Regions from separate parts of the Paenibacillus sp. FSL H8-0282 genome, predicted to be linked through region 1. Evidence: predicted binding sites of a transcription regulator. Region 1 holds the regulator's gene; each other region holds the start of a gene.
The links. Region 1 encodes Rex, which represses fermentation and respiration genes when NADH is low (regulators of the CRP and FNR family bind a similar motif). Its sites were predicted from a motif close to TTGTGAAATATTTCACAA; they were not measured.
Positions count from the first base shown of each region.

Region 1 (4,072 bases):
AGTTATACCGCGTGATTTTCCTAGTGTGAAGGGGAGTGTGGGCGATGCTCGATTTGTCGATACACTCGTACAGTCATTATCGGAAGCTGCTAAAACAACACGTGGGCGGATGCTGGTTCTGTTTACTTCTTATAAAATGCTGCGTCAGGTATATGATCCGCTTAAAGAGGCTTTGGCCTCACAAGAGATTACGGTGCTTGGTCAAGGCGTGGAAGGTGGCAGCCGGAGCAAGCTGATCCGCCGCTTTCAGGACAGTGCAGCATCCGTATTGCTGGGGACGAGCAGCTTCTGGGAAGGTGTAGATATTCCAGGTGAAGCACTGACTTGCCTGGCCATCGTGAGACTTCCGTTTCAACCACCGAATCACCCGTTGGCGGAAGCGAAGTCTGAGTTATTGCAGGCCCAGAAGAAGAATCCGTTCATGAAATTATCTGTTCCTCAAGCGGTTATTCGTTTTAAGCAGGGATTCGGAAGACTGGTTCGCACGGCGCAGGATCGCGGAATAGTTATTGTTTATGATACGAGGGTTATTGAATCTCATTACGGGAAGTATTTCCTTTATTCATTGCCTGGTCCCAAAATGGAGCATATGCTTACTGATCAAATGGTCCCTCGCATAGCGGAATGGCTAGAGGATGGCGGCGCTTCTTAAAACGCTCGTCTTCAGTTTAGCTCCTCCTTATCCTTAAGGGCGGTGTGTTACAGTACCGTCCTTAATAAGGAGAGGTAGACGTTTGAATATGGATTTTCACAAGAACATTACTATTTTTAGGAGGGAAAATATGAAATCGGATAAAATATCAGAAGCCGTTGTTCGCAGACTGCCTGTGTACTTGCGTTTTTTGAATGATCTCCAGAATCGCGAAATATTAACAGTTTCCTCTCAGGAACTTGGGCAAAAGCTTGATCTTAATCCCGCACAGATTCGTAAGGATTTAGCATATTTTGGTGACTTCGGCAGAAAAGGTATCGGCTATGATGTAACGTATCTTATTGAGAAAATCCGTCATATCCTGAAGCTGGATCAACAGCTTAATGTAGCTTTAGTTGGAGCAGGTAATCTCGGACATGCCTTGTCTAATTACAATGCATATCTCAAAGATACTATGAAAATCACGGCTATATTTGATTCGTACGCTCCTAAGGTTGGACGTAAGATCAACTCCCTTACTGTGCAACCGATGGATGAACTAGGCAGCACAATTCGTGAGCAAGGTATTCGCATTGCCATTATTACCGTACCTGATTCAGAAGCTCAAAATGTAGCAGATATCCTCATTTCTTCTGGGATTGAAGCGATTTTGAACTTTGCCCCTGTGATTCTGAAGACACCACCGAATATCCGGGTGCATGCAGCTGATTTTACAACTGATCTGCAAAGTCTTGCTTATTACTTGCGGGATGGAAAGGAAGAAAGTGAACATGAACAACAATAAAACGATAATTAAGGGCGGGTATTTTCTGACTCCGGAAACGGATGAGCCGGTTCTGAGTGGATATATGACTATTGAAGATGATTTAATCACTTACATAGGAAAAGAAGAGCCTCAGATGGAAGCTGGAGTGCAAGTGGTTGATGGCAGCCGTCTGCTGTTCATGCCTGGACTTGTAAACACACATGGTCATGCGGCGATGTCTTTGCTGCGTGGATATGGAGATGATTTAGCGCTACAAGTGTGGCTTCAGGAGAAAATGTGGCCGATGGAGGAAAAGTTCACCGGTGATGATGTATACTGGGGAACCTCCTTATCTGTATTGGAAATGCTGAAGGGTGGAACTACGACCTTCCTCGATATGTATGATCATATGGACCGAGTAGCCGAGGTAGCTGAGTTATCAGGTATCCGTTCCGTATTGATGCGTGGTGTGATCGGGTTATGTCCAGAGGATGTACAGAATCACAAGCTTGCGGAAGCGATTTCTTTTGCCCGTAACTGGCATGGAAAGGCTGACGGTAGAATTACTACTATGATCTCGCCACACGCCCCTTATACTTGCCCTCCGGACTTCCTGGTTAAGTTCGTGCAGGCAGCGCATGATCTGGATTTACCGATGCATACGCATATGTCCGAAACGAAACGTGAAGTGGAACAAAATGTGGCGGATTACGGGTTACGTCCTGTAGCTCACTTAGAGAAGCTTGGAATGTTCACACGTCCCTCGATAGTTGCACATGGTGTTCATTTAAATGATGAAGAGATTGAGATCTTGGCTCGCCATAATGTGGGTGTATCTCATAATCCGGGCAGTAATTTGAAGCTGGCTAGCGGAGTGGCTCGGGTTACTGATCTTCTAAAAGCTGGTGTGAAGGTGTCTCTTGGCACGGATGGCGCGGCAAGTAACAATAACTTGGATATGTTTGAAGAGATGCGGCTTGCAGCTCTCATTCATAAGGGTGTCAGCGGTGATCCAACGGCTGTCCCTGCTCCAGAAGCTCTGCGTATGGCTACAGAATATGGCGCGCAGTCCATCTTTTTAAATAATGTAGGCAGACTTGCTGTAGGGATGAAAGCTGATTTCATTGCTATTGATATCGATCAGCCGCATTTGCTGCCACACACAGATCTGTTGTCTCATGCAGTTTACTCTGCTAGCGCTAAGGATGTTGAGCATGTGTGGGTGAATGGTAAACAGGTCATCAAGCATGGACAATGCTTAACCCTGGATGAGGAAGCTATCCGGCGTAAAGCGCAAGAAGCCTTCGAAGGTTTATTGAAGCGTTAAGTCTGGAGAATAACGAATAAATAATAGGCTGTGACTTTTTGCTTTTAGCAAAAGTTGCGGCCTTTTGTGCATTTTTAAGACTGGGAAAGCTAGAAAATTATGAAATTTTGGATAAACACGCGGGTGTGTTATATAATCAAAAAAGATATATTACTAGAAAGGGAGCTGTACCTTGAAGAAAAGGAAAAAATGGATCCTCCTGGGGTCAGTTCTGATTCTGCTCCTGGGGTTTGGACTTATCCAGTTCTATGCCTATATTATGAAAGATCAATGGAACGAGCGTGATATCGCTAAGGATGTTGCCAAAACCAGAGCGGGTCTAACAGAGGTAACCAAAGCACAAAAATCGGTTTGGGATGAAAATGCAGTGTACTGGGTATTAACTGGGAAAAATGAAGCCGGGACTGCTCTTATGGTCTGGGTCCGCTTTACGGTAGATGGAAAATTTGCTGAAGGCGACGACGCAGTGTTTGCTGAGGAACTAAGTAAAGGAACCTCGGAAGCCAAAATACGCGGCATTATCAAAGCTGATCTTCCGGACATAACGATTGAACGCTTGCTGCCGGGAGTATATAACGGAGAGTATGCTTGGCAGCTTTTTTATAAACAGAGCGGTCGGTATTATTATCAATTTTATCGCTTTTCGGATGGGTCCCGAATGGGCGAAGGTTACAGTTTACCTAAAAGTTAAGCTGAACATAAGGAAATTAAGGGTGGCATAGTAAACAAGCGAACTTTATTATAAGTTCGCTTGTTTACATTTATTTGATGTACAAAAGTGATATACTAAGTGATATACTGAATGGGTGGTTATCACCGAATATTCTCTTATATTCACATACGAAAATAGGCCGATTGATTAAAAATCAAGGCCGATTTTGTCGAAAGTGAGGAATTTATTTGGTATTGATGGAAATATTTAAAAAATTAAATTTTAAATATATTCACATTTATTTTGAAATTAGTATATACACCTGTGATATACTACTACTTGTAATTAGAACAGCAATAAGAGACTTCAGTCTCTCTGATGAGCTCTCAAGTAGCTATAAATTATTATAATGAGCTTTATATTTTGTCATCTTTGAGAGGAGGACGTTTCTTGAAATTACGTCTTGTACCTGTGCTGATAACGTCTCTACTGTCGGCTACTCTATTGTTTGGTGGCTTCTTTTTGTATCGTCAGTTTGCAATGCAGGAACCACTTCAGAAGATTGTATCTCAATATGAGGGCGTCAATAATTCTCATATCAGTATTAACCGCAATGAGGTCACTTTGAAACTTGATCTCCAGCCAGGCACGAAATTACGTGAACTGGTTCAGTACGTCTCCCAAGAAGGAAAATCG
Region 1 is NZ_CP150146.1:4,621,506-4,625,577, reverse strand. It holds gene dinG (ATP-dependent DNA helicase DinG) at 1-652, shown strand, start outside; gene NST94_RS20010 (redox-sensing transcriptional repressor Rex) at 783-1,436, shown strand; gene NST94_RS20005 (amidohydrolase) at 1,423-2,724, shown strand; gene NST94_RS20000 (DUF5590 domain-containing protein) at 2,897-3,415, shown strand; gene NST94_RS19995 (hypothetical protein) at 3,827-4,072, shown strand, end outside.

Region 2 (4,072 bases), 170 kb from region 1:
GGAGAATGAGAACATGAAGCCAATCACAAGAATGATAGGAATGGCAATCGCAGCGGAAGTGACGAATGATAACAGGAGGTACAGGGGACCGAGACATAGCAGTCCAGTCATAATAAGGAAACCTCTGTTTTTCAATTTGGAGCCGAGCAGCAAGATCAGACCGGATCCGATCATATAACCAAGTGGAATACAGGCTTCAATAAGTCCAAACTGAAAGGGAGTGGAATCCCACACTTTAACGGCCATAACCTGGGTCAACATCAGAGAGGGGACAAAAAATAAGGTTAAGGTAGGAAGCATAATCATAACGGCGCGTGCAAAAGGGTACCTCCAAATATAGCGAATTCCATCGATCAAATCCTGTGTGAATTTCCGTTCTTTCTTGGGCACGTTATTTAATTGAGTTGGCAAAGGAAGGGAACGGACCGCTAACACGAGCAGAAAGGAGAGGAAGAATGTAGCTCCATCAAATAAAATAGCGTCGGCTGCTCCAAAACTCGCTACGAAAATCCCACCGGCGGAATAACCAATAGTCCGGCAGATGTTTTCAGACAAGTTCAACAGTCCTACCGCTTTTTGTAGATGTTCTTTACCAACAACAGTAGTGATAGAAGCTTGGTATGCCGGGGACTGGAATAAAGCTGAAATGGTCGTAAGACCCGTCAGTATGGCGACGATAATGAACGAAGTAGAGGGCAGGGAAATGGCTAAAGCTAGCGTCACTACGAGTCCGCAACTTATCAGATCTGTGATCAGCATGAGGGTTCGACGATTGACCCTATCCGCAAAAGTTCCCCCTATCGATCCGAGCAAAGAACTAAGCAATAAATTGATTATCGTGATGATGGCAATCATTTTGGCGCTGCCGGTCGTTTGCAGTACCCATAAACTTAAAGCAATACTATGAAAAGTGTTACCGAACAAGGAAATGGAGTACGAACTGAGTAGCAGCAGGAATCTCCGATTTCCCCAAAGTGAGGGATGAGCTTGAACAGCAGAGGGAACTTGTTTCACTAATACAGGACCAGGCATAAGTTATGCTCCTTTCAACTTAAACGCTTAAGTGAATAGCCAAAAAAATTATTCTACAAAATAACAATTATTTTCTTGTGCGGAGTAGTCAGAATGATGCAATAATTTGTCCATGAGTTCAAATGCAGTAGCCGCTTTATCCCCTGTGAAAATGAATTTATGAACGTCATCTCCTAATATTTCCGGACAATTGCAGGTGCAAAGAACAGAGAGTTGTTCGAACCTCCCGTTTTTTTCAACGTAACTTCCAATAAACTCATTAATGACAATGGCCTCTTTATAGCCCCCCTCCTGTAAGAATGTATTTAATTCCTCCAAATTGACAACGGTGAATATCGCTTCTTCAGGTAATGGAAGACTGTCCTGAATAAAGCGGGTGAGGAAAGAGTTATTGAAGCTCTCCATAATTAAACATACCTGTGAAAGGTCCTGTGGTTTTACCTTTTGCAGAGCTGCTCGATAGTTGAAAAAGACTTGCTTAAAGAGTTTATCTTCTATCATGCTGTCGATCAGAATCAAAGGAATTCCTTCTACAAAATGCTTGGAGATCGAATAAAAGGCTTCCTCGCGCACATCGATCAGAAATACAGCCTCCAGCTTTCTTTCTACGATAATATCCAAAGAAGGCTGGTCAACATCAAGTGAATATAGCAGCGTATGGTAACCAGCATTTGTTAACCGTTGTTCCAAGGCATGTATAAATGAGAACTGGGCATGGAGCTTCCAGTGTGGGGTATGGGCTGCTGTGTTAACAAGCACACCGACCAATCCTGTTTTCTGATTCGCAAGTGAACGTGCTGCCAGATTCGGTATGTAATGCAGTTCCTCGGCAAGCTGAAGAATCTGCTGGCGCGTTTTCTCAGGAATGGTTTGGTTGCCGACACGATTCAGAACATAGCTCACTGTTGCGACGGAGACATTGGCACGAAGTGCGATGTCCTTCATGGTTGTCTTTTTCACCAGTAAATAGCTCCCTTATCCTTGTGATATTTTCTAAAGATTAACATTCTGATTCTAAAGCGTCAATGGGGGGGAGTGAGCAGTCAGATGACCCTGTTAAGTTGCTAGAAATGGAAGAATGTAGCCCTTGAGATTCAACCCTGGGAAGATCTGCTTGATAATCGTCTTAAGCTAAATTATACGAAACAAGCTTTATGCAAAAGCTGAAAAAATGTTTATTGACCCAATGGTCATCCTTCCGCTGTATTATTTTTATGCTGGAGTTTTGCATAAACCTAACATTAAAAAAGTAAGCGTAGAGTATGATGGTTCCATATCTTTTTCAAGAGGATATCTAATCTAAAGATTTATAGTAATAAAGATTATGAGGATACTTCCGCAGTTATTGGGAGTGTCCTTTTTGTATGGAATTAAGCACCTTTGTGACCTTTCTTAAAATTTGGGTAAATAAGTATTAAGATCCATGAACCTAAAACGGGCAGCGAGATGAGGTGTTACTTATGGATACGATTCCGGATGGAGAGGAGTGATCTTTGTGAAACCGCTTCAGATAACGACACAATATTGTGAAAATTTTCACCTGTTTATTAAAATTTTTAATATATAATTAATTTATAATCAAAAACAAGGGGGATTTCAAATGAAGTTATTTAAAATGATGTTAGTAGCAGGCGTCTCGGTTGCAGTCTTGTCTGGTTGTGGTGCGAATAATAATAATGCGACTAATTCGGCGGCTACTACGGCTCCAACTACAGAGCAAACGGATGCAGTTACTACAGCTTCAATCGTAAATCAAGCAGATGCGTTTACCAAGGCTGTAAGTAAAGATGGAAATTGGATTATTGCCATTCTAAATGATGTGACGATTGCCCAAGATGTTGTTGTTGAAGGCGAATTCCATGATAAAGGGGCCGCAGACGGCGACATCTACCGTAAGATTGCTCTTTATGCCCAAGACGCTGATCACAAAGTTACTGCCAATTACACACTCACTGTACCTAAGTTAACTGTACAAAGTGAAAATTTACGAGTTCAAGGCGGAACCATTAAAGGTGATGTTTATGTAGAAACGAACGGATTTAATCTGCATGAAACCTCGACTATTGATGGAAATCTTTACTTCGCAAACGAAGATGTGAAAGCAACTGCAGGGATTGAAGGTAAAGTGACTGGGGCAACTGAAGTTAAATAAGTTAGTAATGATTTCGATTAGGTAGAAGTTGAAGGACTAACTATATAGATAGAATTATCCGGATAGGTTCAGGAAAAAGGAATCAGTATGAATGGGCAAACTCATAATGGACTACACCCCATCTAGTTACCATATGAGAGCCGACGGAAGCTTTGAAGTAACAAGTAATGGAGTATTGAAGTGTACAGTAGATGGGTTTAACTGTATTTTGTACAACTAAAATGCTCAAAACGCCCAGCCAATAAAAATAGCTGTATTTAGTACATCAATTTTTCTTGATTTAATACTCTACAGGCTACTTCTCTAGTTTTTAATTGTATAGAATACACTTAAAGTTAGAATTAGCCCTTGTGGATATGGAATAAGTGTACAGAATGCAGTTATCTTACAAATTTCACCAAGATAGTGCGTTACAACGGAGTGGGTATCCGAAAGCTACAAATGATTAAGCTTAGCTCGTAACCTACTCAAGCAAACCACCGCAGACCCAAAACACCAGGCAGTGAACCTCCAACGGAGAATCGCTGCCTGGTTGTTTTTTGTGGATGAATATATGAACTATTGTTGATTTTCTTCATATTGACTTATAATATTACTACCACTACTAGGAGGAACACATATGTCTAAGGAGTATTCGCGCACATATATTGAGAGCGTAAAGCTTGAAATGTTAAATAGGTTGGGATTAAAGCAGGTGTTCTTCAAGGAGCAAATAGGGGATAGCCTAATTTTTGAAGCTGTGGGCTTTGATAAAGGGGCAAAACATCGCTTTTGCGTTAGACCAAAGACGAAAACGATTGATGAATTCATTTCAGGCAAATGGATGAAGGTCCGCAGTTTTATAATCAAAAGTGTGGATATTTAATGTTGAACCCTATAAAGGTAGCC
Region 2 is NZ_CP150146.1:4,447,823-4,451,894, reverse strand. It holds gene NST94_RS19285 (MFS transporter) at 1-1,032, opposite strand, end outside; gene NST94_RS19280 (LacI family DNA-binding transcriptional regulator) at 1,081-1,992, opposite strand; gene NST94_RS19275 (polymer-forming cytoskeletal protein) at 2,633-3,184, shown strand; gene NST94_RS19270 (hypothetical protein) at 3,804-4,049, shown strand.
Region 2: the regulator Rex is predicted to act here: its motif matches at 2,557-2,574, upstream of NST94_RS19275 (polymer-forming cytoskeletal protein).

Region 3 (4,072 bases), 2.0 Mb from region 1:
TCATATGCCCAGTAAGCCGGTTCTGCTTTTACGGAAGCCGCTGCAAAAAGTCCATCTAGCGGAACCAGCGGCGCCCCATATTCACGTGCCAGCTCGCGGACAATATGAATTTTAGGATCAAGATCCTGACGCCAAGTTCTACGATCTTCCGGTACAGGCAAAACAAAAGGCTCTATAAGCACTAATTTAGCATCCAAAGATTTCCGAGTGCGTTCGATCAGGTCCCGATATGAAGCTTCAAACTGCTCGGGAGTGGTTTCTTCACCAGAATCAAAACGCCGCCAAGTGTCATTAATTCCAATATAAATGGACACCCAAGTCGGCTTCAAATCCAGACAATCCTTATCCCAACGTCCCTGTAAATCAACAATACGGTTGCCACCAATACCACGGTTAATAAAAGTAAGATTCTTCTCTGGATATAAATACCCCAGACGAGCGGCGACCATCATTGCATAACCTACTCCAAGTGATGAAGCGTCTTCATGATTACGCCCCCAGTCTGTTATGCTGTCCCCTTGAAACAGAATGACATCGTTTTGTTGGAATATCATAAATGAAATCCTCCTCTAACTACCTCTGTTAATATAACCCAATCTATTATATCAAATACAATGAATACAGCCTACTGTGAAACATCAATAATGCAAACATTTCACTAAAAAAACAATAACAAAAACCCCGCTCAGATTTGAGCAGGGTTTAGGGTTAAGCTATATTAGTAAGCTAGGCTGAACAATCCTTTAATGTGGGACAAGTAACGGATATTACTTGCTTCCTTCATCAGAGTTGCAGGCAAGCCCTTTAACGGAGTAGAACTTGCACCAACGATGGCAACACCGTCTTTACGGCCTAAGCTAGCAAGTGTACCAGAGTTGATTGGGCTAAAGCTTTCAAACGATTTATTTTTCAAGAAGGCATACAGATTGTATCCGATCAATTCACCCATTTGCCAAGCGATTTGAGCAGTTGGAGGGTAAGGACGTCCGTCTTCTGCAAAGACCACCGCGCTGTCACCAGCAACGAATACATCTTTGTGGGAAGTGGATTGCAAGAATTCATTCACCGTTGCACGACCGCGGTTAACTTCAAGACCGGATTCGCCGATGAGTGGATTTCCTTGTACGCCACCAGTCCATACAAATGTGTTAGCAATAATTTTTCGACCGTCTTTCAAGTCAATCGCATTGCCTTCTACATTCGTAACAGGAAGACCTGTCAGGAATTGAACACCACGTTTTTCCAAGCTTGCTACAGCACGTTCGATTAATGCATCTGGCAATACTGGAAGGATTTTAGGACCTGCTTCAACGAGCATTAGCTTAATTTCTTTAGGATCAACGCCATATTTTTTAGTAAGTGTAGGCAATACATCCGCGATTTCACCAACAAGCTCAACACCTGTTAAGCCGCCGCCACCGATCAGGATGTTTGCATCTGCTTCATTTTTCGATTTCGCATATTCACGAATACGATCTTCAATATGTTGATGAATTTTGTTAGCATCTGCAGCTGATTTCAATACCATACTGTATTGTTCAAGCCCTGGAATGCCAAAATAAGCTGTAGTGCTGCCAAGACCTACAACAAGCGCATCATAAGTAAGTGTCACACCATCAGAAAGAACAATTTGTTTGTTCTCCACAGAAAATGAATTAACCTTCGCGATTTTCAGGTCAATATCTTTCCCTGCGAAAAGCTTAGTTAGAGGCATAGCTACAGCACCCTCTGCAACACTACCTGCTGCAAGACGATGCAATTCTGTAATGATTTGGTGGGTAGGATACTGATTAACTACAGTAATTTTAGCTTCATCTTTTTTGAGATATTTGCGTACGGTTAAGGCGCTTAGTAGACCACCATAACCTGCTCCTAGAATGACAATATGTTTAGACATGATGTTTCCTCCGTCCCTTACGTATAAGATATGAAAATGATTATTTCTGCTTACTGCGTTCTCCAGCAACTTGAAGGTATGCATTTACGAAACGGAAAAGCTTTTGCGCTTGCGGATCTTTCAACAACTTCATAAGACCAAAAAGACCAATAACTTCGTTACTTTCATTCGCACGATCTTTTGCTTCGATCACTGTAGCTGCCATATTCTTCGCGGAATGCACTACAGGTTCAGCAAGTTCTTTAATTGCACTTACCGTATCACTTTTCAAAACATCATCCGCTGCGACAGTTTGCACAAAGTCATAGGACTTTGTAAGCACGCCAACAAGCTCAGTTAATTTTGGCAGCTGTTCCACCAAGACTGTTAATGATTCCTGGACTTCTGGTTTCAAGAGCTGTTCTAGAACATCCATTTGTTCCTTGCTAACAGCTACTTTTGGTGATTCTTGTTCAGGTTGTGTTTGAGTGATTGATTCTGACATATCCAAATCTCCTCTGCAATAAGCTTTGCTGCTTAATAGTAATGAAAAACATAAGAACTTTTAACGCCATATTTCTATTATAGCACTTATCAAGTTATAAATGTCACAAAGTTTTTGAATTTCCATAAAAATTTGTGATTTTTATTACATTATAATAAATTATTTAAATTACTAATGTTAATTAAAACCGTTTGAGTGAATTAATGTACAAATTCATTCAAATTCTTCTCAGTTTTCAATAAAACCTCCACAATGTCCATATTCTTCTCTGTTAGAGGTAACCTGAAATAAAGAGAACGCAGGAAGTTCTTTGTATTTATTCGATTAACGTACTGGCTGTGGCTTCTAGGCCAACTGACACATTGCGCCAAGTTGAGAATCCAATCGGTTATAGACTGCTGTGGAAGTAAATGATGATCGATGATTGTAACTATAATAGTAGCAATCCTTTCATCTTCTTCGTCCCTAAATATGTATTGATCGTTATAAAGCATCTTTTGAATAACTGCCAGAACCTCTTCCCGCACCGCGGCATCACTCTCCGAGCATAAAACCAGCTCATCCAAGGCGTCTGCGCCATGGGCTGCTGCGTGTGCCCAGCCTTCTTTTTCCATATAACCTCTTAAGTCCCGTTCTTCCTCATAATAACGAATCAAACCCTGCTTCACCTTTATAAATTCAGAGCTATCTAATATAACCTTTTCCCTATGCCGCTGGAGAATAAGAGCAACAACCAATACAGAAAATGTTCTTGTATACACCGTGAGATCTTCTTTATTCCCAATGTGATAAAACAGATGCTGCTCGTCAAGAAGTATCCACAGCAGTTCACGAAGCTCCGCATCATTAAACCAACGTTTCTCATTAATCCATTTGTAGAATGTGGAATAAATCAATTCATCACGCAGTACAGGCTCGGGATCTCCTATATGCTCAAGCATCAACTTCACATAATCCTTTATGTCCTCTCCACTTCTAAGCTCGTAGTCATTCTCTTCGATTCTTTGCAAATCTATCATCAATTGTTCTCTACTATTAATCAATTTATCCACCCTTTCATCCACTGTGTTTCTACATATCCTAATATCCTAATTTATGTCCTATTTTTTGACAACAGGGTATTCAAGATTAACTTCAATAAATTTTATCATTGACGAATTTTTTGAGCTGTGTTATTTTGAGTTAGTAACATTTAGTTAGTTCATTTACAAATATCAGGTGTTGATATTTTACAACCGAATACATACACAACGGAGGAATACTTATGAGCGCTTTTACAGACTTGATTCAGTCACGCAGATCCGCTATGAATTTTGTGGAAGGGGTTATCATCCCTCAGAATGAATTAGAGGAAATGTTCTCTTATGCCAGATTGGCACCATCGGCCTATAATCTACAGCATACAAATTACAAAGTGATATCTAACGAGAGCTTAAAAGAAGAAATTCGCGAAGCAGCTTACGGCCAATATAAAATCCATACTGCTTCAGCAGTTATTGTAGTGCTGGGAGATAAGCATGCTTATCAGCAGGCTCCAGAAATCTATGGCGGGCTTAAAGCTTTAGGAGCGATGTCACAAGAGGAATATGATGAGCAATTAGAGATGATTAACAATGCTTACATTGATAAGGATGCTTTTCAAAGAGATGAAGCAATACGTAATGCCTCTCTCTCTGCCATGCACTTTATGC
Region 3 is NZ_CP150146.1:2,620,750-2,624,821, reverse strand. It holds gene NST94_RS11295 (SGNH/GDSL hydrolase family protein) at 1-554, opposite strand, end outside; gene NST94_RS11290 (NAD(P)/FAD-dependent oxidoreductase) at 719-1,897, opposite strand; gene NST94_RS11285 (DUF1641 domain-containing protein) at 1,938-2,381, opposite strand; gene NST94_RS11280 (DUF2785 domain-containing protein) at 2,582-3,424, opposite strand; gene NST94_RS11275 (nitroreductase family protein) at 3,646-4,072, shown strand, end outside.
Region 3: the regulator Rex is predicted to act here: its motif matches at 2,514-2,531, upstream of NST94_RS11285 (DUF1641 domain-containing protein).